2 regions of the Actinospineispora eucalypti genome follow, and region 1 is predicted to be linked to the other one. Evidence: riboswitches for the same ligand, from Rfam matches in the RefSeq annotation. Region 1 holds a riboswitch; the other holds the start of a gene.

What was found. A riboswitch is a leader RNA that binds a small molecule or an ion and turns the genes downstream of it on or off. The one in region 1 is predicted to bind S-adenosylmethionine.
Region 2: linked by a shared signal. The riboswitch ahead of ABEB12_RS02565 (aminotransferase class V-fold PLP-dependent enzyme) and the one ahead of thrC (threonine synthase) in region 1 are both predicted to bind S-adenosylmethionine.

What each region holds. Positions count from the first base shown of each region.
Region 1 is NZ_BAABJP010000007.1:599,584-611,427, reverse strand. It holds gene lepA (translation elongation factor 4) at 1-1,230, opposite strand, end outside; gene ABEB12_RS10510 (rhodanese-like domain-containing protein) at 1,309-1,647, opposite strand; gene ABEB12_RS10505 (TetR family transcriptional regulator) at 1,686-2,321, shown strand; gene cynS (cyanase) at 2,437-2,901, shown strand; gene ABEB12_RS10495 (WhiB family transcriptional regulator) at 2,855-3,280, opposite strand; gene rpsT (30S ribosomal protein S20) at 3,486-3,746, shown strand; gene ABEB12_RS10485 (hypothetical protein) at 3,889-4,029, opposite strand; gene ABEB12_RS10480 (type 1 glutamine amidotransferase family protein) at 4,035-4,220, opposite strand; gene ABEB12_RS10475 (isochorismatase family protein) at 4,228-4,827, opposite strand; gene holA (DNA polymerase III subunit delta) at 4,913-5,890, opposite strand; SAM riboswitch class I at 6,075-6,230, shown strand; gene thrC (threonine synthase) at 6,240-7,505, shown strand; gene ABEB12_RS10460 (ComEC/Rec2 family competence protein) at 7,568-10,024, opposite strand; gene ABEB12_RS10455 (helix-hairpin-helix domain-containing protein) at 10,021-10,683, opposite strand; gene ABEB12_RS10450 (DegV family protein) at 11,293-11,844, opposite strand, start outside.
Region 2 is NZ_BAABJP010000001.1:526,671-538,514, reverse strand. It holds gene pgm (phosphoglucomutase (alpha-D-glucose-1,6-bisphosphate-dependent)) at 1-1,387, opposite strand, end outside; gene ABEB12_RS02575 (substrate-binding domain-containing protein) at 1,415-2,995, opposite strand; gene ABEB12_RS02570 (FAD-dependent oxidoreductase) at 3,169-4,551, shown strand; gene ABEB12_RS02565 (aminotransferase class V-fold PLP-dependent enzyme) at 4,525-5,901, opposite strand; SAM riboswitch class IV at 5,944-6,059, opposite strand; gene ABEB12_RS02560 (ROK family glucokinase) at 6,220-7,167, opposite strand; gene ABEB12_RS02555 (sugar porter family MFS transporter) at 7,182-8,606, opposite strand; gene ABEB12_RS02550 (ROK family transcriptional regulator) at 8,966-10,177, opposite strand; gene ABEB12_RS02545 (DoxX family protein) at 10,273-10,653, shown strand; gene ABEB12_RS02540 (cytochrome P450) at 10,785-11,844, opposite strand, start outside.

The sequences.
Region 1 (11,844 bases):
GTACACCTCGGCGATCTTGAGTCCGGTGGGCCAGTCGGACGGGTTGGTCACCACCAGCTCGGTGTCGTCCTCGAGCACCACCCGGTACACCACGTTCGGCGCGGTGGAGATCAGGTCCAGGCCGGCCTCCCGCTCGAGCCGGTCACGGGTGATCTCCAGGTGCAACAGGCCGAGGAACCCGCACCGGAAGCCGAAGCCCAGCGCGGTCGACGTCTCCGGCTCGTAGGTCAGCGCGGCGTCGTTGAGCCGCAGCTTGTCCAGCGCCTCGCGCAGCTCCGGGTAGTCCGACCCGTCGACCGGGTAGAGCCCCGAGTAGACCATCGGGCGCGGTTCGCGGTAGCCGGTGAGCGCCTCGGTCGCGCCGTGCCGCTGCGCGGTGACGGTGTCGCCGACCTTCGACTGGCGGACGTCCTTCACGCCGGTGATCAGGTAACCCACCTCGCCGACCCCGAGGCCCTCGGACGGCTTGGGCTCCGGTGAGACGATGCCCACCTCGAGCAGCTCGTGGGTGGCGCCGGTGGACATCATCTTGATCCGCTGCCTCGGCGTGATCTTGCCGTCCACCACCCGGATGTAGGTGACCACGCCCCGGTAGGTGTCGTAGACCGAATCGAAGATCATCGCCCGGGGCGGCGCGTCCGACTCGCCGACCGGCGGGGGCACCAGCCGCACCACCTCGTCGAGCAGCTCCCGCACGCCCGTCCCGGTCTTCGCGCTGACCCGCATGACGTCGCTCGGCTCACACCCGACGATGTGCGCCAGCTCGGCGGCGTAGCGGTCCGGGTCGGCCGCCGGCAGGTCGATCTTGTTCAGCACCGGGATGATGGTGAGGTCCTTCTCCAGCGCCAGGTAGAGGTTGGCCAGCGTCTGCGCCTCGATCCCCTGCGCGGCGTCCACCAGCAGGATCGCGCCCTCGCAGGCCTCCAGCGCGCGGGACACCTCGTAGGTGAAGTCCACGTGGCCCGGGGTGTCGATCAGGTGCAGGACGTGGTCCTCGCCCCCGACCTGCCAGGGCAGGCGCACGTTCTGGGCCTTGATGGTGATGCCGCGCTCGCGCTCGATGTCCATGCGGTCCAGGTACTGGGCGCGGTAGCTGCGCTCGTCGAGCACGCCGGTGAGCTGCAGCATGCGGTCGGCCAGGGTGGACTTCCCGTGGTCGATGTGCGCGATGATGCAGAAGTTGCGGATCCGCTCCGGCGCGGTGAACGTACGGTCGGCGAACGTGGTCACTCGGGTCCTTCGCTAAGTGGGTTCCCCAATATCGTCGCACGTCCGCGGGAGCGGTCCCCGCGCCGGAGCGGCCCAGGGTCAGCGCACCGGCGCCCCCGACTCGACGGGCAGCCCCGCCTCGGCCCAGTCCTGGATGCCCTCGCGGTACTTGCGGACGTTCGTGTACCCGAGGGCGGCCAGCTTGGCCGCCACCTGCTCGCTGTTCTGGCAGGCCACGTTGGAGCAGTAGGTGACGATCGCGGCGGCCCGGTCCGGCAGCAGCCCGCCGGCCCGCGCGTCGACCTCGTCGGCGACCAGGTTCACCGCGCCGGGCAGGTGGGCCTGCTCGTAGTACGACTCCGGCAGGGCGTCGACAACGGTTACCGTGCCGGCATCGACGGCGGCACGCAGCTCTTCCCGGGTGATCAAGGCGGTCATGAGTGGTTCCTCCCAGTTATGCGGACTATGGTCCGAATATGCCTCTCGAAGTTATCGGACCGCGGTCCGGTTCGTCAACGCCGGTGGAGCTCGGCCGCGTTCCGGCCCGGCCCGAGCGCGCCGACGCGGCCCGCAACCGGCGGCGCATCCTGGACGCGGCCGAGCGGTTGTTCGCCGAACACGGCGTGGACGGGGTGAGCCTGGACGCGGTCGCCGCCGAGGCGGGCGTGGGCAAGGGCACCGTTTTCCGCCGGTTCGGCGACAAGTCCGGACTGGCCGCCGCGCTGCTGGACCAGCGGGAGCGCGAGCTGCAGCGGGCCATGCTGGACGGACCGCCACCGCTCGGCCCCGGCGCCCCGCCGGCCGAGCGCGCCGCCGCTTTCACCCGGGCCTACCTGGACTACGTGCTGGCCGCCCCGGAACTGGTGCGGATGTCCGAAACGGCCAGCCCCGGCGCCCGGTACCGCCTGGGTGCCTTCGGGTTCTGGCACACCCACCTGCGGGTGCTGCTCACCGAGGCGGGTCACCCGCCGGCGCTTGCCTCGGTGCTGGCGCACGCCCTGCTCGCGCCGCTGGCCGCCGAGCACCTGCTGGCCCAGCTGTCCGCCGGGACGTCCCGGGCCGTCCTGTGCGCCGGGCTGGGGCGGCATGCCGAGCTGGTGGTCGGCGGGTGAGCGCGGGAACGGGTGCTGCCCCTGCGGGCCCGGCCCACGCGCTAGTCGCTCGTGCAACATCATGTTCACGCAGAGCTGCTTGCCACCCCGGGAACACCCCGGGGACGATCAGGTCATGACCTTCACCCCGCTGCCCAACCTCAACCGCCGGGACGCCGCGACCGCCGTGCTGGCCGCGAAGCGCCGGCTCGGCCTGACCTGGGCGGCCATCGCCGAACGCCTCGAGCGGTCCACCGAGTGGACCACCTCGGCCCTGCTCGGCCAGCAGCCACTGACCGAGGAGCAGGTCAAGACCGTGCGCGCGCTGCTGGACCTGGACGAGGCCGTCGCCGAGGCCCTGCTGCTGCCCCCGCTGCGGGGCGCCGGGGCGGTGGACACCAGCGAGCCGATCGTCTACCGGCTGCAGGAGGCCATCCAGGTCTACGGCACCGCGATCAGCGAGCTGATCCGGGAGGAGTTCGGCGACGGGATCATGAGCGCGATCGACTTCGAGCTGGCCCTGGAGCGGGTGCCCGACCCCAAGGGGGACCGGGTCAAGCTGACCTTGAATGGAAAGTTCCTGCCGTACCGGGTGTGGTGACCTCGGCCGGTCCGGCGGCCTGGCCGACGGCGGCGAGCACCGCGGGCCTGGTCCTCTGGGTGAAGTCGGGGGCGACCCTGGTGACCAGGCCGAGCTTGCGGTCGGCGTTGCTGGGCCGTCCCCGTCCGCGCTTGTAGGCCAGCACCACGCCGTCCTGCAGGATCTCCCCGCCCCAGACGCCCCACGGCTCGGCGCGCTCCAGCGCGCCGGCCAGGCAGCTGGCCTTGAGCGGGCAGGCGGAGCAGAGCGCCTTGGCGACGTTGAGGTCGGCGGGCCGCTCGGCGAACCAGAGCTCGGGGTCGGCCTGGGAGCATGGGGTGCGGTCGCTCTGGCTGGTCTGGCTGGCGTTACTGGTGTGGCTGGCGAGTGATCCCCTCATGCATTCGATCGTGCTCAGCGCGGCGCCGCCGGGCATCAGGGGGAACACCCAGATTCGCCCCGGGGACCCTGAGGCCCTGGCGCACTGTTACCCTGGTAAACCGATTGCCCTGCGTGACCCTCTCTCCCGCCGGGCGCTTGTGAAACACCCGCGCCCACGCGGCGCGCGGCGGACAACGACGAACAGAAGGACCAGAGGCAGTCGCGTGGCCAACATCAAGTCCCAGATCAAGCGGGTCAAGACCAACGAGAAGCGTCGCCTGCGCAACAAGTCGGTGCGCTCCGCGGTCCGGACGGCGATCCGCCGCTTCCGCGAGGCCGTGGAGGCCGGGGACAACGAGCAGATCGTGGAGCGTCAGCGCTTCGCCAGCCGCGCCTTGGACAAGGCCGCGAGCAAGGGCGTCATCCACCGCAACCAGGCGGCGAACAAGAAGGCCGCCATGGCGCAGCGGGTCAACTCGCTGTAGCGGTAGTTCCTTTTCGCACCGGGTGTAACACCCGTCCACCGGCTGGCGACTAACCAGTCGAAGAGACTTTCCCGCGGTGCCAATCGGCGGCGCTGTCCACTCCCGTGGGGCAGCGCCGCCGAGCTGTTTCCGCTGGTGGCCTTCAGGCGCGTTCGCGAGAGCGGAGCCGGCGCGGCATCCGGGCGTCCTGGAAGCCCACCGCCCGGGCGGCCAGCTCGACGCTCTCCCCCTGCCCGATCAGCTGCTCCGCCCGTTCCATCCGCAGGGTCTGCTGGTAGCGCAAGGGGGTCAGCCCGGTGGCCTCGGTGAACAGCCTGGTGACCGTGCGCTCGCGGTGACGACCTCGGGCCGGTCCGCCACGTAGTGCATGGCGTACGGCCGGCCGAGGGCGGCCAGCTCGGAGAACACCTGCGCCGGGCCGGCGAGGTCCAGCAGGTGCAGGCCCGGGGCGAGCAGGAAGACCACGCGGTGCACGATCCGGTCAGCCTACCGGCGAGGCTGCCCCGGTCACCTGCGCGGTGCTGGCGATGGTGGCGAACCGCCCGGCCAGGACGTACTCGGTGCGCGCCACGATGTCCTCCACCCGCATCGTCGCCGGGTCGGCGAGCACCTCGGCCAGGCTCCGGTCATCCGGGGCGGTCCAGTGCGGCAGCGGGGTGGTTGCGGTCGCATCGGTCACGAAGGTGACCCGGTAGCCCAGGTCGGAGGCGATCCGGGCGGTCGTCTCACAGCACTGCTCGGTGCGGATACCGGAGACGCAGACGTCGGTGACGCCCCGCTCGGTGAGCAGTTTGCCCAGGTTGGTAGTGGTGAAAGCGTTGTGGGCGGTCTTGGTCAGCACCGGCTCCGCCTCCCGTGGGACCAGGCCGTCGAGGGGGCGCACGTACCCTGTGGCCGGGTCGAACACCGTTCCGGTGCCCGGCTCCGCGTGTAGCACCCACACCACCAGATGTCCCTCCGCGCGCGACCAGGTCACCAGGTCGTTCACCCTGGCGACGATGTCCGGATTGGAGAGCGCGGCCCAGCTCTCCCGCCGCCGGAACGACTCCTGCGCATCCACCACGAGCAAGGCTTTGGTCATAGCCACAGCCAACCGCGTTGAGGCGGGTGCGGCCAGGCGTGTTCCGGCCCGATCCCGGAACGATCCGGTCACCGCTGGCGAGCGGTTAGCGGAGGCCGTGGGCGGCGACTATGCGGAGGACGGCGCGTTGGAGGGCGTAGTCGGCGTCGGCGGCCACGCCCTTGACGTCGGCGTTCACCTCGGCGACCGCCGCCATTGCGGTGGCGATGCCGGCGGGGCGCCAGCCCCGGGCCTGGGATTGGGCCTTGCGCACCTTCCAGGGCGGCATGCCGAGCTGGCCGGCCATCCGGAACGGGTCACCCCGGCCGGCGGCCCCGACCTTCGCCACCGTGCGCACCGCATCGGCCAGCGCGTCCGCGACCAGCACGGACGGCACGCCGAGCAGCTGGGCCCAGCGCAACGCCTCCAGCGCGCCGGCCCGGTCGCCGGTGATCGCCTTCTCCGCCACCGCGAACCCGGTCACCTCGGCCCGGCCACGGTGGTAGCGGCGCACGGCCGCCTCGTCCACCGCGCCGTCGGTGTCCGCGACCAGCTGCGCGGCGGCCGAGGCCAGCTCGCGCAGGTCGTTGCCCACCGCATCGATGAACACCCGGACGCCGTCGGCGGTGATCTTCCCGCCGGCCTGGCGGATCTCCGCCCGCACGAAGTCCACCCGCTCGTCGTACTTGGTCAGCCGGGCGCACTGGGTGACCTCCGCGCCGGCCTTGCGCAGCGCGTCGGCCAGCGCCTTGCCCTTGGCCCCGCCGGCGTGCAGGACCACCAGGCTCACGCCGTCGGCGGGGTCGGCCACGTACTCGGTGATCGCCGAGGCGACCTCCTTGCCGGCATCCTGAGCGGCCTCCAGCACGACCACCCTGGCCTCGGCGAACAGCGACGGGCTGACCATCTCGGCCAGCTCGGCCCTGGTCAGCGAGGCGGCGGCCACCCGGCGCAGCTCGGCGGTGGGGTCGGCGGCCCGCGCGGTGGCCAGCGCCGCCTCCACGGCCCGCTGGACCAGCAACTCCTCGTCGCCGACGATCAGCCGCAGCGGGACCGGCCGGATTGCCGCTGGTTCCTTGCTCACCCGCGCACCGCCTTTCTCCCCCGCCATCTTGTCAGGTCCGTCACGCCGCCCGGATGGATCCCTCAGACACGCCCTCAAGGGTGAGTCCGCTCGCAGATCAACCAACGGGCTGGGCGAAACGGGCGACGTTGACGTAACGTGGTCGGCGGTCCGCCGTCGATGGCGGACCGTGACAACCGAATACGGCTCATCCAGAGGGGCAGAGGGAACGGCCCTACGAAGCCCCGGCAACCGGCGTCTGCCGATCTGCGCGTGTGCCGCCGCGCAGCACGTCCGTCCGGGCGAGGTCGTCGACGATCACGGTGCCAATTCCGACCCGCGAACGCGGGACAGATGAGGAGACCTCGCCATGAGTTCTGCTGTGACTTCCGCCGCCCCGACCAAGACCCTGGACCTCGGCCCGGCCCGGGCGCTCTCCTGTCGGGAGTGCGGCCACCAGATCCCGCTCGCCGCCGAGTTCGCCTGTCCGGAGTGTTTCGGGCCGCTCGAGGTGGCCTACGATTTCGCCGGGGTTACCCGCGAGCGGATCGAGGCCGGACCGAAGTCGATCTGGCGCTACGCCTCCCTGCTGCCGGTGCCGACCAACGTCACCGAGCACCCCAACACCGAGCCCGGGCTGACCCGCCTAGTGCGGGCGGAAAAGCTGGGCAAGGCGCTGGGCATCAAGCGGCTGTGGCTGAAGGACGACACCGGCAACCCCACCCACTCGTTCAAGGACCGCGTGGTCGCGGTGGCCCTGGCCGCCGCCCGTGAGCTGGGCTTCACGGTGCTGGCCTGCCCGTCCACCGGCAACCTGGCCAACGCGGTGGCGGCGGCCGCCGCGCGCGCCGGCTGGCGGTCCGTGGTGCTGATCCCGAAGTCGCTGGAGCAGGCCAAGATCCAGATGACGGCGGTGTACGGCGGCACGCTGATCGCCGTGGACGGCAACTACGACGACGTGAACCGGCTGGCCACCGAGCTGGCCGCCGAGGAGGAGGACTGGGCGTTCGTGAACGTGAACGTCCGGCCCTACTACGCGGAGGGCTCCAAGACGCTCGGCTACGAGGTGGCCGAGCAGCTGGGCTGGCGACTGCCCGGACAGGTGGTGATCCCGGTGGCTTCCGGCTCGCAGCTGACCAAGGTGGACAAGGCGTTCGGCGAGCTGGGCAAGCTCGGTCTGGTGGAGCCGACCCCGTACCGGGTGTTCGGCGCCCAGGCCACCGGGTGCTCGCCGGTCGCCACCGCGTTCGCCGAGGGCACCGACGTGGTCCGCCCGGTGCGGCCGGACACCATCGCCCGCTCGCTGGCCATCGGCAACCCGGCCGACGGCCCGTACGTGCTGGACACCGTGCGCCGCACCAACGGCGCGGTGGCCGACGTGTCGGACGCCGAGGTGGTGGACGCGATCCAGCTGCTCGCCCGTACCGAGGGCATCTTCGCCGAGACCGCCGGTGGCGTCACCGTGGCGTGCGCCCGCAAGCTGGTCGAGTCCGGCCAGCTGGACCCGGACGCTGACACCGTGCTGCTGATCACCGGCGACGGGTTGAAGACCCTCGACGCGGTGGCCGGCCACGTCGGCCCGACGGCGACCGTGTCCACCTCCACCGCCGAGGTCCGCCGCGCGCTGAGCGGCTGACGCAGAGCGCGGAGCCGGCCCGGTCAACCGCGGCGAGGCGGCGGTGGCAGGGGCCGGCCCGGTCAGCCCCGCCGGGGCGCAGGCAGGGGGTGGCCCCGGGACACCGCGACCGGGCCGTCCCGGGCGGCAACCACGGCGACGTCACCGGACTCGTCGGTTCGCCGGACCAGGGCGCCGCCCGCGCGCAGGCTGGCCAGCAGCGTGGCGTTCGGGTGGCCGTAGCGGTTGCCGGCGCCCACGCTGACCAGCGCCAGACGGGGCCGGACGGCGGCGAGGAAGGCCGTCGACGTGTACCGGGAGCCGTGGTGCGGAACCTTCAACACCTCGGCGCGCAAGTCGGCCCCCGAGCTGATCAGGTTCGCCTGGGCGAGCAGCTCGATGTCCCCGGTGAGCAGCATCCGGCCGCCGGGAGTGTGCGCCCGGATGACCACGGAGGTGTTGTTCACGTCGGTGCCGTCCTCGGGGTCGATCGGCTGGGCCGTCCCGCTCGGCGCCAACACCTCGAGCAGCAGGGCCGGCCAGCGCAACCGTTGCCCGGCCCGCAGCTCCAGTACCGGGACGCGCTGCTCCCCCGCCACCCGGCGCACCCGGTCGAACGCCCAGGCCGGCCGGCGGGCCGGCCCCAGGGCGACCGCGCCGACCGCCCGGCCGCGCAGCGCGGCGGCCAGCCCGCCCATGTGGTCGGCGTGCAGGTGGCTGATCACGACCAGGGACAGCGCGTGCACACCGAGACGGCTGAGGCAGCCGTCCACGGCCGCCGTCTCGGTACCGGCATCCACCAGCACCGCCCGCCCCGGTAGTCCGGTGGCCAGCACCAGCGCGTCACCCTGTCCGACGTCACAGGCCACCATCGCCCAGCCGGCCACCGGCCACCCCGGGGTGACGAACCGGCTGGGCACCAACACCAGCAGCGCGCCGAGGCACGCGGCCACCAGCACCACCCGCACCCGCCGACGCCGCACCAGTACGACCCCGAGCAGCAGCACCGCCCCCAGCAGGAACGCGCCCCCGACGCCTCGCGGCCATGCCACCGCCGCACCGGGCGTTCCGGCGGCCAGGTGCGCGACCTCGACCAGCCACGCCACCGCCGGACCGGCCAGCCAGGCGCACGCCTCGGCGACGCCGCTGCTGATCGGGGAAAGTACGGCGGCCAGCGCCCCGAGCACGGTGATCGGCGCCACCGCCGGCGCCACCAGCAGGTTGGCCGCCACCGCGACCAGGCTGACCTGCCCAGAGATCCCGGCCACCAGTGGCGCGGTGACCAGGTGCGCGGCCGCCGGCACGGCCAACGCCTCAGCCACCCCCGGCGGGACACCGCGGGCTCGGAGCCAGGCCGCCCACGGCGGGGCGACCAACGCCAGCGCGCCCGTGGCCATCACGGACAGCGCGAACCCGGGGTCGGTCCCCAGCGCGGGATCCACCAGCAACAGAACGATCGCCGAGGCGGCCAGCGCGGGTACCACCGGGCGGCGGCGCCCGGCCAGCACCGCGAACAACCCGACCCCACCCATCACGGCCGCGCGGAGCACGCTCGGCGACGGGCGGGCCAGGATCACGAAGCCGACCAGCGCGATCAGGGCCACCGCGACCCGGGTTCGGGGCCCGGCCCGCAGCAGCGTGAGCAGCCCGAACACCGCGCCAACCAAGATCACGACGTTCGCCCCGCTGACCGCCGAAAGATGGGTGAGCCCGGCGGTGCGGAACTCGTCGCGCAGCGCCGCCGACATCAGGCTGGTGTCGCCGATGGCCAGGGCCGGGAGCAACGCCGCCGAGTCCTCCGGCAGCACCTCGGTCGCGGCGCCGCGCAGGCCGTCCCTCGGCACGTCGGCGGCGCGCTGCCACCAAGGCGCGGCGGTGACCTCCGCGGGCGGTCCGCGCACCCGCAGGACCGCGACCGTGAGGTCCGGCCTGGTCGCCGGGGCGAGCAGGCCGGAGGCGGTGACCTCCATGCCGGGCAGCACCTGTTCCCAGCCTTCCCGGGGCGCCAGCAGCAACACCCGTCCACCACCCGCCCAGGTCTGACCTCCGCTGCTCGCCGTCAGCAGGTCGGCCCGGACGGACACCTGCCCGGCGGCCCGCGCCAGCCCGCCGTACCCGGGAGCGCCCAGCACGGGGGCCGGATCACCACTCACCGCAACCCGCACGGTGGCCGCGCTACCCTGCCCGGCCGCCAGGCGCAGCGGGTGTCCGGCCAGCGAAATCGCGTGCAGGGTGACCACCAGGCCCACCGCCGCCACACAACCGGCCGAGGCGAGCGCGCCGGCGGCGTACCGACCGGGCAGCCCGGAACGAAGCCGACGCCGGCGCGGCGCGGCCCCCGGCCAGCCCACCGCCGGGGCGGCGAACGCCGCCAGGACGGCCGCGGCGGCGGTGCACACCGCCGCCGGGATCCACCCGCCGGTCAGGCCGAGGATGACCACCAGCCAGCTCAGCAGGGCGGCGGGTACCAGGCGCAGGTCGGGCCGCTCCGCCTGCGGTTCCTCATCGCGCCGCCGCGCCGGCGAGGACAGCCCGGTCACACCGTCACCGACCCGCGCAGCTGGCTGAACCGCCGCTCGCCGATTCCTTCGATCTCCCGCAGCTGGTCCACCGAGTTGAACCGGCCGTGCGCGGTGCGCCACTCGATGATGCGCTTCGCGGTCACCGGGCCGACCCCGGGCAGAGTGTCGAGCTGCTCGACCGTCGCCTGGTTCAGGTCCACCTTCCCGCCCCCGGCGGCGGCCGGACCGGGCGAGCCGGCGGGCTGGGGCACGCTCGGCGGTTGGGGCAGACCGACCACGATGTGCTCGCCGTCGACCACCCGGCGGGCCAGGTTGAGCGCGGTGAGGTCGGCACCGGGCAACGGCCCGCCGACCTGGCTGATCGCGTCCGCGACCCGGGCACCCCCGGGCAGCCGCACCAAGCCGGGCCGACGGACCTTGCCGGCCACGCTGACCACCGTCGGCGCGGCCGGCTCGACCGACGGCGGTGGCCCACCAGGACCGGCCGGCGCGGTCGACACCTCGGCACCGACCACCGGCAGCGGCGGTGCCGGCTCGGCCACCGGGCGGTCCCGCCAGACGGCGAAGACGGCGAGCAGCGCGGCACAGCCGGCAACCACCGCCAGCGCCAGGGCGCCGGGGCGGCCCGGGTCCAGCCGCGCGCCACGCCATGCGGCCGGCACCCACCGCTCGGCCACCCGGGCAACCAGCCGAGTCCGGGCGGCACCGCGGACCGGCAGCGGGGCCGTGTCGGGCGGGGCTTTCCGAGACCCGTCGGGTGGGCGACCCGGCGGCGTGTCCGGCCGGCGCGGCAGGGCGGCGGCGGTGGGCGGGAACCCGGTCGGGCCAGGCCGGTCCCCGCCCAGCCCGGCCGGGGGCCGCCGATCGCGACCGGGCGGGTTCGGGCGCCGATCCGAGTCAGGCGAAACCGGGCGCCGATCCGAGTCGGGCGAAACCGGACGCCGATCCGAGTCGGGCGAAACCGGACGCCGATCCGAGTCAGGCGAAACCGGACGCCGGCCCGCGCGCAGGGCGGTCAGGCGTTCGCTGCCCGGGCGTGGCGGGGCTTCGGGGGCCGGGAGGTTGTCGTTCTCGAGGGTCCGCACCGGGCCGACGCTAGGCGGCCGGGACGGGGCCGGCCGATCTTCGCCGGGCCGCTGTGGACAGCTGGGAGCAATGTGGACAACCAGGCGCTTCCGGCCTCCGCGTGGGCTTGGTTGTCGGTGGGTTGTGGCAGGCTGGAACCCCCTGCGCCCGGTCCGCGATCAAGCCTCATCGGGCGGCGCCCGGCCCCGAACCGGGGGCGTTCAGTCGGATGCCGGAGGCACAACCACCACGCCCAGGAGACCCGGGCCGGCGTGCGCACCCAGCGCGGCACCGACCTCGGAGATCACGCACGGCGACGCTGCGGGCAACCGCTCCGCCAACCGGCCGGCCAACTCGGCCGCCCGCTCCGGGGCGCCGAGGTGGTGCACCGCCAGCTCCACGTTCTCCCCACCGGTCCGCCGGCCGGCGGCCTGCTCGGCCAGGTCGACCATCCGGGCCACCGCCCGGGTCAACGTGCGCACCTTCTCCAGCGGCTCGATCAGCCCGTCGCTCACGTGCAGCATCGGCTTCACCGCGAGCGCGCTGCCCAACCAGGCCGCCGCCGCGCCGATCCGGCCGCCCCGGCGCAGGTACTCCAGCGAGTCCACGCAGAAGAACACCCGGCTGCGCGCGGCCACGTCGGCGGCCGCCTCCTCCACCACCACGCCGGCACCCCCGGCGGCCGCCGCCCGAGCGGCGGCGAGCGTGGCGAACCCCAGGCCCATCCCGGCCGAGCGGGAGTCGACCACCCGCACCCGGGAGGAGTCGACCTC
Region 2 (11,844 bases), on a different contig from region 1:
GCTCGGTCGCGGTCACGTCCCCGCCGGACAGCTTGGCCAGCCGGGCCTTGGCCTCCCGGGTGGTGGCCACGTCGGTTCGGGCATAGGCCGGCTCTCCGAACTTCGCGGTCAGCTCGGCGTAGCGCTGGGACGGGGTCAGGCCGGTGACCGCGGTGATCTCCGAGGCCAGCAGGGCCAGGATGATGCCGTCCTTGTCGGTGGTCCACACCGAGCCGTCCCGGCGCAGGAACGACGCGCCCGCGCTCTCCTCGCCGCCGAACCCGATCGCCCCGCTCAGCAGACCCGGCACGAACCACTTGAACCCGACCGGCACCTCCACCAGCCGCCGGCCCAGCTCCCGCGCCACGTTGTCGATCATCGACGAGCTGACCGCCGTCTTGCCCACGCCGGCGTCGGCCGACCAGCCGTCCCGGTGCCGGTAGAGGTAGTCGATGGCCACGGCGAGGAAGTGGTTCGGGTTCATCAGGCCGGCGTCGGCGGTGACGATGCCGTGCCGGTCCGAGTCGGCGTCGTTGCCGGTGGAGATCTGGAACTCGGCGCGGCGCCGCACCAGTGAGGCCATCGCGTACGGCGAAGAACAGTCCATCCGGATCTTGCCGTCCCAGTCCAGCGTCATGAACGCGAATCGGGGGTCGGTCGCCGGGTTGACCACGGTCAGGTCCAGGCCCAGCCGGTCCGCGATGGCTCCCCAGTAGGCGACCGATGCGCCGCCCATCGGGTCGGCGCCGATGCGGATCCCCACATCCCGCACGGCGTCCAGGTCCAGCACCGCGGGCAGCGCGGCCACGTAGTCGCCGAGGAAGTCGTAGTTCTCGGTGGCCGCCCGCTCGAACGGGGTGCGCCGCACACCGGCCAGCCCGGCCCGGAGCAGCTCGTTGGCCCGGTCGGCGATCCACCCGGTGGCGTCGGTGTCGGCGGGGCCACCGCTGGGTGGGTTGTACTTGAAGCCGCCGTCCGGCGGCGGGTTGTGCGAAGGGGTGACCACCACGCCGTCGGACCCGGGGTGCCGCAGGATCGCCAGCGATACGGCGGGGGTGGGCGTGAACCCGCCCTCCACCAACACCCGCACGCCGTTGGCCGCGAACACCTCGACGGCGGTGCGCCAGGCCGGCTCGGACAGCGCGTGGGGGTCCCGGCCGAGGAACAGCGGGCCGGTGGTGCCCTGCCCGGCGCGGTACTCGCAGATGGCCTGGCTGGTGGCCGCGATGTGGTCGTCGTTGAACGTTCCGGCCAGCGACGAACCCCGGTGGCCGGAGGTGCCGAACGCCACCCGCTGGACCGGGTTCTCCGGGTCCGGATGGATGTCGTGATAGGCGGCGAGCAGGGCTTCGAGATCGATCAAGTCTTCGGCTTGGGCGGGAGTCCCCGCGCGCGGGTGCACAGCCATGCGCACACCCTAGTAGGCGTTATCGCGCTAGGGCGTCGTCGACGCGGAGGGCCGGCAGAGCACCGGGTTGCCCAGCTCGGCACACGGGCGGTGGCCGTGCGCACGCACCACGTCCTTGCCCACCTGGTTGGTCAGATAGCGCAGGAAGCTGGCCGCCAGAGAGTCGGCCTTCGGCTCGCCGTAGGTGTAGGCGTACTCGGTCTGCCAGTAGGGGTAGGCCGAGTGCAGGGCGCCTTCCAGGGTGGCCGCGTGCCCGTCGATGCGCACCGGCAGCACGTCCGTCCGCCCGGCGGCGATGCCGAGCTCGCTGTAACCGACCGCTCCCGGCACCTGGGCCACCGCGTCGAGCACGTCCTCGGTGGAAGCCCGGGAACAACGGACCACCCCGGCCGGTGCGCCGGCGCCCGCCTCCCGGCAGTCGTTCGAGTTGTCGCCGGGCACCCACTTGCCATTCAGCACCTGCTGTTCGAGAGTTCGCCGGGTGCCCGAATCGGAATGGCGGTTGACCAGGCGCACCGGCACATCCCGTCCACCAACGTCACGCCAATTCGCAATTTGCCCGCTGAAGAGTCGCCTTATTTCGTCGAGACTCAGGTCCTGCACACCGGCTTCCTTGTTCACCACCAGGGTGAAGAGAGAGAAAGCGACCGGGCGCGGCAACAACTGGGGAAAGCGGTCCGGCTTCTCCCCGTCGGAGAAGGTCAGTGCCGACGGCCCCTCCGGGCCGGCGGTCCGCCCCCGCTGCTCCAGCGTGATGAGACCCTCCAGGCTGCCCTTGGCGTCGATGGTGAAGTCGGAACCCGGGCAGCTGGCCGCGTAGAGCCGGCCGGCCTCTTGCAGCACCGGCACGAACGCGGTGGAGCCGACCAGCGCGAGCTTGCCCCGCGCGCAGTCCAACGGCGCGCTCGCCGGCTCCAGGAACAACGAGTAGACCAGCTGGCCGGCGCTCACCAGCATAAGGAAGGCGATGAGGGCGGCCATCGGTTTGGACAGACCGGTGGTGTGGCTCTTGGTCAACATGATGTCCCCGGTGCCGGCGCCACCGGTGATCGCGCCGATGACCCGGGGTTTCTTCTGCTCGTCGTCGACCTCGTCGACCCGCTCCAGCAGGGCCAGCACCTTGTAGTGCCCCCGCCGGTTCAACGTGACCTTCGGCAGGTCGATGATCCCGGTCGTGCGCCGCTGGTCGCCCTCCACGATCTCCCTCGGCTGGAGGCCGGAGTCCGCTCCGAAGCTGTCCCGCAGCGACTCCGTGCTGAACTCGGTGATCGCCATGCCGACCACGCGGCGACCCGGGAAGTGCACGTGCAGGCCGACCTTGTGCTCCTCGGGCACCGCATAGTCGCCGGGCCTGATGCTGCTTATGCCGCTGTTCTCGATGCGCAGCAGGGCGAACGACGGATCGTCCAGTCCTCGTCCGTTCTCCAGCTTGAGCTTCGCGAAAGCATCCGCCTCGGCGGATTGGGTCAGATCCCGGGCGGAGGTATCCATCTGCACCCGATAGCCCAGGCGTTTGCGCCCGGCCACACCGAATTCCCAGACGAACGCGATGATCGGAACCACGAGTCCGACGATCGACAGAATCGTGCCCCAGGGGATTTCGTCCACCGTGTGCAAGTTATGGCATCAACCCGATCATCGTGGGCGAGTTCACCAGATGTTTGCTTTTCCCGCCGGCCGCTACACTTGCCGGCACAACACCAAAAATGGTCAGCGCCGTGGCGGTAGGTGGGTGCGCTGGCCGGGTCCGTCGTGCACGGACCCGGACCAGGGAGACCGCCATGCCAGATCCTTCGAATTCCCCTGACGTCATCGTCGTCGGCGCCGGGCTCGCCGGCCTGATGGCCGCGCGCGGCCTGCGCCGGCACGGCCATTCCGTCCTGCTGTTGGAGGCCCGGAACCGGGTCGGCGGGCGGGTGCACGCCACCGAGCCGGCCGCCGGTTGCCGGGTCGAGCTGGGTGGCCAGTTCCTCGGCCCGGGGCAGGACCGCGCGTACGCGCTCGCGGCGGAGCTGGGGCTGCGCGTGGTGCGCACCCGCACCCAGGGCAGCCACCTGATGGAAACCGCCGCCGGGCGGGTGCGGCGCTGGCGGGGCATGATCCCCCGGCTGGGACCGGCCGCCACGCTCGACGTGGCGTTCGCGCTCCACCGGTTCGAGCGGCTGGCCGCCACCGTGCACCCGGACGAGCCGTGGAACACCCCGCGCGCGGACCGGCTGGACGGGCTGACCCTGGCCGGCTGGATCGACCGCGTCACCCGGACCGCGGGCGGGCGGCGGATGTTCCGGCTGGCCGCGTCGGCGGTGTGGGCCGCCGAGCCGGAGGAGCTGTCCCTGCTGCACGCGCTGTTCTACGCCCGCGCCGCTGGCGGCCTGCGCGCGGTGATCTCCACCGAGGGCGGCGCACAGCAGGACTACCTGGCCGAGGGCGCCCACCAGCTGGCGCGGCGGGTGGCCGCGGACCTGGGCGAGCTGGTGCGGCTCGCCGAACCGGTCGACTCGCTCAGCCGAACCGACCAGGGCGTACGGGTGACCAGCCGGACCGGCCGGTGCTGGGACGCCCGGTACGCGGTGGTGGCCGTCCCGCCGACGCTGGCCGCGCGCATCCACTACAACCCGCCGCTGCCCGCCGACCGGGACGCCCTTCTCCAACGCCTCCCGATGGGCACCGTGGTGAAGACGGTAGCGGTGTACCCGACGCCGTTCTGGCGGGTGGCGGGGCTCTCCGGGCAGGCGCTGAGCCTGGCCGGGCCGATCGCGGCGGTCGCGGACAGCTCGCCGCCGGACGGCCCGCCCGGCGTGCTGGTCGGCTTCGTGGAGGGACCCGCCGCGCGCACCCATCTGGCCCGGCCCGAAGCGGAGCGCCGGTCGGCCGCGCTGGACGGCCTGGCCCGGCTGTTCGGGCCGGAGGCCCGGCAACCGCTGCACTACCTGGAGCAGGACTGGAGCGGCGAGCCGTTCAGCCGGGGCGGGTACTCCGCGCTGTTCCCGCCCGGGGCGTGGACCCAGCTCGGCCCCGCGCTGCGCCGCCCGACCGGCCGCATCCACTGGACCGGCACGGAGACCGCCACCCGCTGGTACGGCTACATCGACGGCGCCATCCGCTCCGGCGAACAGACCGCCGACACCCTCGCCGGGCTACTCGCCGCAGGGGCGGGGGGCTAGCGGCGCGACACCGACCGCGAAGGGGTCCAGGTCGCGGGGGTCGGGGGTGGGGGTCCAGCGGCCGTCGGCCTGCGCGTAGGTCCAGCGGGCGCCGGAGGTGACCAGTGCGCGCACCGCTTCGACCAGCCGGTCCACGTCCTCGGCGGTGGTGCCCAGGCCGATGCTGGCCCGCAGCGCCGAGTCCTCCCCGCCGCTCCACGCGCCGCCGCCACCGCACAGCCGGCGCAGCAGCGGGTGGGCGCAGAACTTGCCGTCCCGCACGCCGATGCCGTGCTCGGCGGAGAGGTACGCGGCGACGTACCCGGCCGGGTAGTTGTCCAGCACGAAGCTGAGCACCGCGATCCGGTCCTCGCTCTCCGGCCAGATGCGCAGCGTGCGCAGCCCGGGAACGCTCGAAAGGCCTTCCTCCAGCCGGGCCAGCAGCGCGCGCTCGTGCTCCCGGGCCGGGCCGTCCTCGCCGAGCACCGGGGCCAGCTCGCGGCAGGCCCGCGCCAGCGCCACCGCGCCGAGCAGGTTCGGTGTGCCGCCCTCGTGCCGGTGCGGGGCGGGCGCCCACACCTCGGAGCGGGGCCCGACGGTGCGCACCGCACCGCCGCCCGGCAGGTGCGGGGGCGCCAGGTCCAGCCAGTCGCGCCGGCCGACCAGCACGCCCGCGCCGTAGGGCGCGTACAGCTTGTGGCCGGAGAGCGCGAGGTAGTCCACGCCGGTCTCGGCCAGCGACACCCGCCGGTGCGGGGCCAGCTGGGCGGCGTCCAGCACCACCCGCGCGCCGGCGGCGTGGGCCAGCTCGACCACCCGGCGCAGTGGCAGCACCTCGCCCGTGACGTTGGACGCACCGGTCACCGCGAGCAGCGCGATGGGCTCCACGGCCAGTGCGGTGGCCAGGTCGGTGAGCGTCTTCTCCACGGTGTCGGCGGCGCGCAGCGTGCGGTGTCCGCGACAGCGCCAGGGCAGCAGGTTGGCGTGGTGCTCGATGTCCAGCGAGAGCACCGTGCCCGGCACGGCCCGGGCCAGCAGGTTCAGCGCGTCGGTGGTGTTGCGGGTGAACACGACGGTGTCGTCGGGGCGCGCACCCAGGAACTCGCCGACGGTCTCCCGCGCGCGCTCGAGCAGCCCGGTGCACACCTGCGAGGCGTAGCCGGCGCCCCGGTGCACGCTGGCGTAGTACGGCAGCACCTCGGCGACATGCTCGGCGACCGAGGTGAGCGCCGGCGCGCTGGCCGCGTAGTCCAGGTTGGCGTAGCGGGCGGTGCCGCCCGTGACCAGCGGAACCGGCAGGTCGGCGCCCACCACGGACGGCAGTGCCGGGGTGTCGACGTGGGTACCGGGTCGGGACAGGGCGAGGGTCATCGTCGGGCCTCTCAGGTCAGGGACCCGAACCGGACGGCGTGGGGTCCGCGCTTGCCGGACGTGATCGCCACGCCGGCCAGGTCGTCACCCGGAGCACCCCATCGCGGTAGGAGGGTTGCCGGCCAGCGAGCCGGGGCTTAACGCTGGCGCTCTTGACCTACTGGTGAAGCTACGTGCCGCCCCCGCCCCCCGTCAACCGCCCCCATTCAGTGCTTTCAGCAGGCTGATTCAGTGCTTTCAGCAGGGTGATTCAGTGCTTTCAGGCGCCAGAAGTGACTGAATCAAGGTGCTGAAGGCACTGAATCAGGTTTGGAGGGGTTAGGGGTGGCGGGTTAGGTCGGCGGCGCCGACTATGCCGGCCTCGCCGCCCAGTTTGGCCAGTACCAACCGGGCGGTGGGGCGCTGGCCGCGCGCGGTGAGCCGTTCGTGGAAGGCCCGCTCGATCGGCTCGCGCAGCATCTCGCCGGCGGCCGCCACCCCGCCGCCGATGACGAACACCGCCGGGTCCAGGATCGCCGCCAGGTCGGCCACGCCGAACCCGATGGACCCGGCGACCACCCGGAACGCCTCCAGCGCGGCCGGGTCGCCCTCCCGGGCGGCCTGGGTCACCTCCGGGCCGGTGATCTTCTCCGGGTCCCCGTCGGCCAGCTCCAGCATGCGCAGGCTGAGCGAGGGGGAGATCCGGGCCATCTCGCGCGCCTCGCGGACCAGCGCGCGCCCGCTGCCGTACATCTCCCAGCAGCCCCGGTTGCCGCAGCCGCAGCGCAGCCCGCCCTCGATCACCACGTTCATGTGCCCGACCTCGGCCGCGACGCCGTACTCGCCGCGCAGCAACCGGCCCTCGATGATCACGCCGCCGCCCAGCCCGGTGCCGATGGTCAGCACCACCACGTTGCGTTCGCCGCGTGCCGCGCCGAACCGCATCTCCGCCCAGGCGGCACAGTTGGCGTCGTTCTCCACCACCACCGGCAGGCCCAACCGCTCGGACATCTCCGCGCCTAGCGGTTCGGCCCGCCACGGCAGGTTGGGGGTGAACCGCACCGTGGACCGGTCGGCCGCGACGAACCCGGGCGCCCCCATGCCCACGGCGTCCACCTCGTGCCGCGCGTGCAGCTTGCCGACCAGCTCGGCGATCGCGTCGTTCACCGAGCCCGCGGTCTGCGCCGGGGTGTCCACGCGAGCCTTCTCGATCATGTTGCCGTCCTCGTCGACCACCGCCGCGGCAACCTTGGTCCCGCCGATGTCGACGCCGATGACCAGTCCCATGATCGCGTCGCCCTTCAGATCATTTCCTCGAGTTCCTTGCCCTTAGTCTCGCGGATGAACTTGATCACGAAGACAACGGCCAGCAGCGCGAACAGCGTATACAGCCCGTATGCAAGGCCCAGTCCGGCGGAGGCCAGCGGCGGGAACGTGGTGGAGATGACGAAGTTGGCCAGCCACTGCGCGGCGGCGGCCACGGCCAGCGCCATGGCCCGGATCCGGTTGTTGAACATCTCGCCCAGCATCACCCACACCACCGGCCCCCACGAGCAGCCGAAGAACACCACGTAGAGGTTGGCCGCGATCAGCGCCACCGGGCCGGCGCCGCCCAGCTGCGGGGTGCCGTCCACGACCGGCGCGGTGGCGAACACCACGGCCATGGTGAGCAGGCAGACGAACTGCCCGGCCGCGCCGACCAGCAACAACGGCTTGCGGCCGACCCGGTCGACCAGCGCGATGGCGATCAGCGTGGTGAGGATGTTGGTCACCGAGGTGATCACGCTGGTGAGCATCGCGTCCTGCTCGGTGAAGCCGACCGCGCGCCACAGCGTGGACGAGTAGTAGAAGATCACGTTGATGCCGGTGAACTGCTGGAACACCGACAGCAGGACGCCCACCCAGACGATCGGGGCCACGCCCAGCGCGGTGCCGCGCAGCGCCCGCAGGCCGGGCCGCCCGGAGTCGTCGTCGCCGCGCAGGGTCGCCGCGATTTCCTTGATCTTCGCCGAAACGTCGCCGCCGACGAACCGGCGCAGCACGTCGGCCGCGCGGGTCAGCTCCCGCTTGGCGACCAGGTAGCGCGGCGACTCCGGGATGGTCAGCGACAGCACGCCGTACACCAGCGCCGGCACCGCCAGGGACAGGAACATCCAGCGCCAGGTCTCGATGCCGAACCACAGCGGGTTGGCCGCCGAACCGGACGCCGACACCAGCGCGTAGTCCACCAGCAGCGAGGCGAAGATGCCCACCACGATGGCCATCTGCTGCAGCGAGCCGAGCCGCCCGCGCAGGTGCGCCGGGGAGATCTCCGCGATGTACGCGGGCGCGATCACCGAGGCCGCGCCCACCCCGACGCCGCCGATGAACCGCCAGAAGGCCAGGTCGTAGATGGTGAACGCGAACGCCGACCCGAGCGCGCTGACCAGGAAGAACACCGCGGCGATGACCATCACGCGGATGCGCCCGTAGCGGTCGGCCAGCCGGCCCGCGTACCAGGCGCCGACGGCCGCGCCGAGCAGCGCGATGGCCACCGCGAGCCCCAGCACGAACTTCCCGGGCCCGAAATGCTCGCCGACCGCCTCCACCGCGCCGTTGATCACCGCTGTGTCATAGCCGAACAGGAAGCCGGCCAGCGCCGCGGTCGAGGCGACCAGCACGGTGCGTCCGAGGTGCGGGGTGACTTCGTCAAGGCGGCTTGCGGGGCCGTCGCCGGCGAGGGCCATGGTGATCTCCCTTGATCTGGACCGAAGCTCACTCGGTAGTTTGCACCCGCAACAGTCTTGTGTTCAAGACTTGTAAGCAAATTGGGCTATTGGGTGCACGATTAGACAGCTTCGCCGGATCTTTCCCGGAGTCGGTCACGCGGGCGGAGACTGCCGAGACGACCCGGGCACGCCGGGCGCGCGTTGCCGCACCGTGACCCGCCTAGGGTGATCGCGGTCTCTGGCGGTCCAGCCGCGAAAATCGACGCTGAACCGCCAGAGATGACGATCACCCCGGGCGGCCACCCGGCGCGCCGAGATCATGCGGTTTACCCCGGACCGCCGTGGCGCGCCGGAAACACCGACCGGGCCACCACGAGTCAGCCCGCGTCCAACTCGACCGGCGGTAACGTCGCGAGCAGGTGTGGACCGGCCGCCTCTCCGGCCAGCAGCAGGGCGCCGAGGAGTTGTGATTCGGTGCCCAGCTCGGCCAGCACCAGCTCGGCGGCCTGCGCGGCGGCCGGGATCCCCTGACGGTTTAGCGTTCGACTCATGGACGCAAGAACGAGGTCTTCGGCCTGAGAAAGTTCGCCGCCGACGACTATCCGGTCGGGGTTGAAGATGTTGCACAGGTTCGCCACGGCCACCCCGATGTGCTGGCCGGCGTCGTCCAGCACCCGCCGCGCGGTCACCTCACCGGCCCGGGCCAGGCGGATCACGTCGCCGATCGAGGTCAGCTCGTCCTCGTGCACCCGGGCCAGCTCGGCCAGCAGCGCCGGTGTGGCCACCAGCGTCTCCAGGCAGCCCCGGTTGCCACACCGGCACAGCGCGCCGAACTCGTTCATCGTCGCGTGGCCCAACTCGCCGGCGGTGCCGATCGCCCCCCGGAACAGCCGCCCGGCGATCACCAGCCCGCAGCCGACCCCGTCGGAGAGCTTCAGGTAGGCCAGGTGCTCCGCGCCGCGCCCGGCCCCCCAGCGCTGCTCGGCCAACGCGCCCAGGTTGGCGTCGTTGTCCACCCGGACCGACACCCCCAGCCGCCGGCCGGCCAGCTCGGCCGCGTCCACTCCGATCCAGCCGGGCAGCTGGGACGGCGCGCCGACCTGACCGGTGCGCACGTCGATCGGGGCCGGCAGGCCCATGCCCACGCCGACCAGCGCGGAACGGTCCACGCCCAGCTCGGTGAGCAGCTCGCCGGCCAGCCGGTCCACCTCGGACAACCCGTCATCCACCCGGTGGTCCCACTCCAGCGCCACCCGGCGCCGGCCGAGGATCCGGTAGGCCAGGTCGGCCACCGCGACGGTCAGGTGCCGGTGCCCGAAGTCGGCGGCCAGCAACAACCCGGCCGACCGGGACAGCCGTACCGCCTGGGCGGTGCGGCCCCGGCTCACCGTGGGCGACACCTCGAGCAGCCCGCCCGAGGTCAGCGCGCGCACGATGTTGGAGATCGTGGACGGCGCCAGCCCGGTGAACCGGGCCAGCTCGGCCTGGGTCATGGTCCCCGCGTCGCGCAGCGCGTCCACCAGCCGCGCCTGGTTCGCCTCCTTCAACGAGGTGGGCGATCCCGGGCTCGGCCGTCGCGGTGCATCCACGGCCGCCGATGTTAGCGGCGTCTCATCCCGGAAGCTGTCACCGGCGATCCGGCCGCCTCGTCTTGGGGGGCAACTACCTGAGGAGGTAACCGGAGATGAACGCAGCACTGTGGACCGGGCAGATCGCCCTCGCCGCGATCTTCGCACTGTCCGGCGCCCTGAAGTCGACCATGTCCCGGCAGCGCATGCTGGAGACCGGGCAGACCGGCGCGGCCGCCTACCCGCTGCCGGTGGTCCGGTTCGCCGCGGTGTGCGAGCTGCTCGCGGTGGTCGGGCTGATCGTGCCGCCGCTGGTCGGCGTGGCGCCCCAGCTGGCCGGTTGGGCGGCGGTGGGGCTGGCCGTGGTGATGCTCGGCGCGATGGCCATGCACGCCCGCCTGGCCATCACCCAGCGCAGGCCTAAGGAATGGTTCAACGTGACCGTCAACGTGGCAATCCTGCTGGTCTGCATCTTCGTCGCCGCCGGCCGCCTCTAACCCCTCCGCTGATTCAGTGGGTTCAGCACGCTGGTTCAGTCGGTTCAGCACGCTGGTTCAGTCGGTTCAGCAGCCAGAGCCACTGAACCACCCTGCAGAAGTCACTGAATCACGGTGCTGAACCCACTGAATCACGGTGCGGAAGGCACTGAATCGGGAGGGGAGGTGATGGGGAGGGTGGCGGGGCCTCGGAGGTTTTGGCGGCCGTTCCAGGTGACCTCGGCGGCCAGGGCCAACGTCGGGAAGCGGCGGATCAGGCGGGTTATGGCGACCCGGCCTTCCAGCCGGGCCAGGGATGCGCCCAGGCAGTGGTGCGGTCCGCCGCCGAAGCTGACCTGGGCCTTGGCGTTCGGCCGGTCCAGCTTCAGCTCGCCGGCGTCCGGCCCCCAGAACTCCTCGTCCCGGTTGGCCGAAGCCAGTATGGCCAGCACGAACGACCCGGCGGGGATCTCCCGGCCACCCACCGCGTACGGCTCGAGGGTGATCCGCCGGGTGGACTGCACCGGTGAGTCGTAGCGCAGCAGCTCCTCGATCGCGTTCGTGTCCAGCTCCGGGTTGGCCGCGAGGAGCGCGAACTGGTCCGGGTGGCGCAGCAGGGCCAGCGTGCCGTTGGCGATCAGGTTCACCGTGGTCTCGTGGCCGGCCACGTAGAGCAGCACCACCTGCGCGACCAGTTCCTCGTCGGTGAGCTTGTCCCCGTCGTCCTCGGCCTGGATCAACGCGGTGAGCAGGTCTTCCCCCGGACGACCCCGCTTCGCCTCGATCACGGCGGCAATCCGGTCGTTGATCTCCCGGTCGGCCGCCGCGATCTGCTTGAAGACCTCGACGTCGGTGACCGGTTCCAGCGAGCGGACCAGGGTGGCCGCGAGATCACGCAGCCGGGCGTGGTCGGTGTCCGGCATGCCGAGCATCTCGCAGATCACCGTGAACGGCAGCGGGTAGGCCAGCTCCTCGATCAGGTCGGCGCTACCGGTAGTGGCGATGCTCGCCTCGATCCGGTCCAGCGCCGCGTCCACCAGGTCGACGACCAGCGGCTCCAGCGCGTCGATGGCCCGCTTGGTGAACGCCTTGGTGACCAGCTTGCGCAGCCGGGTGTGGTCCGGCGGGTCGCGGTCCAGCATGGACATCGGGCGGTTCCCGGTCTGCGTCTGCGCGGCGGCGGCCTCGGCCAGGTCGCGCAGCGGACTGGGG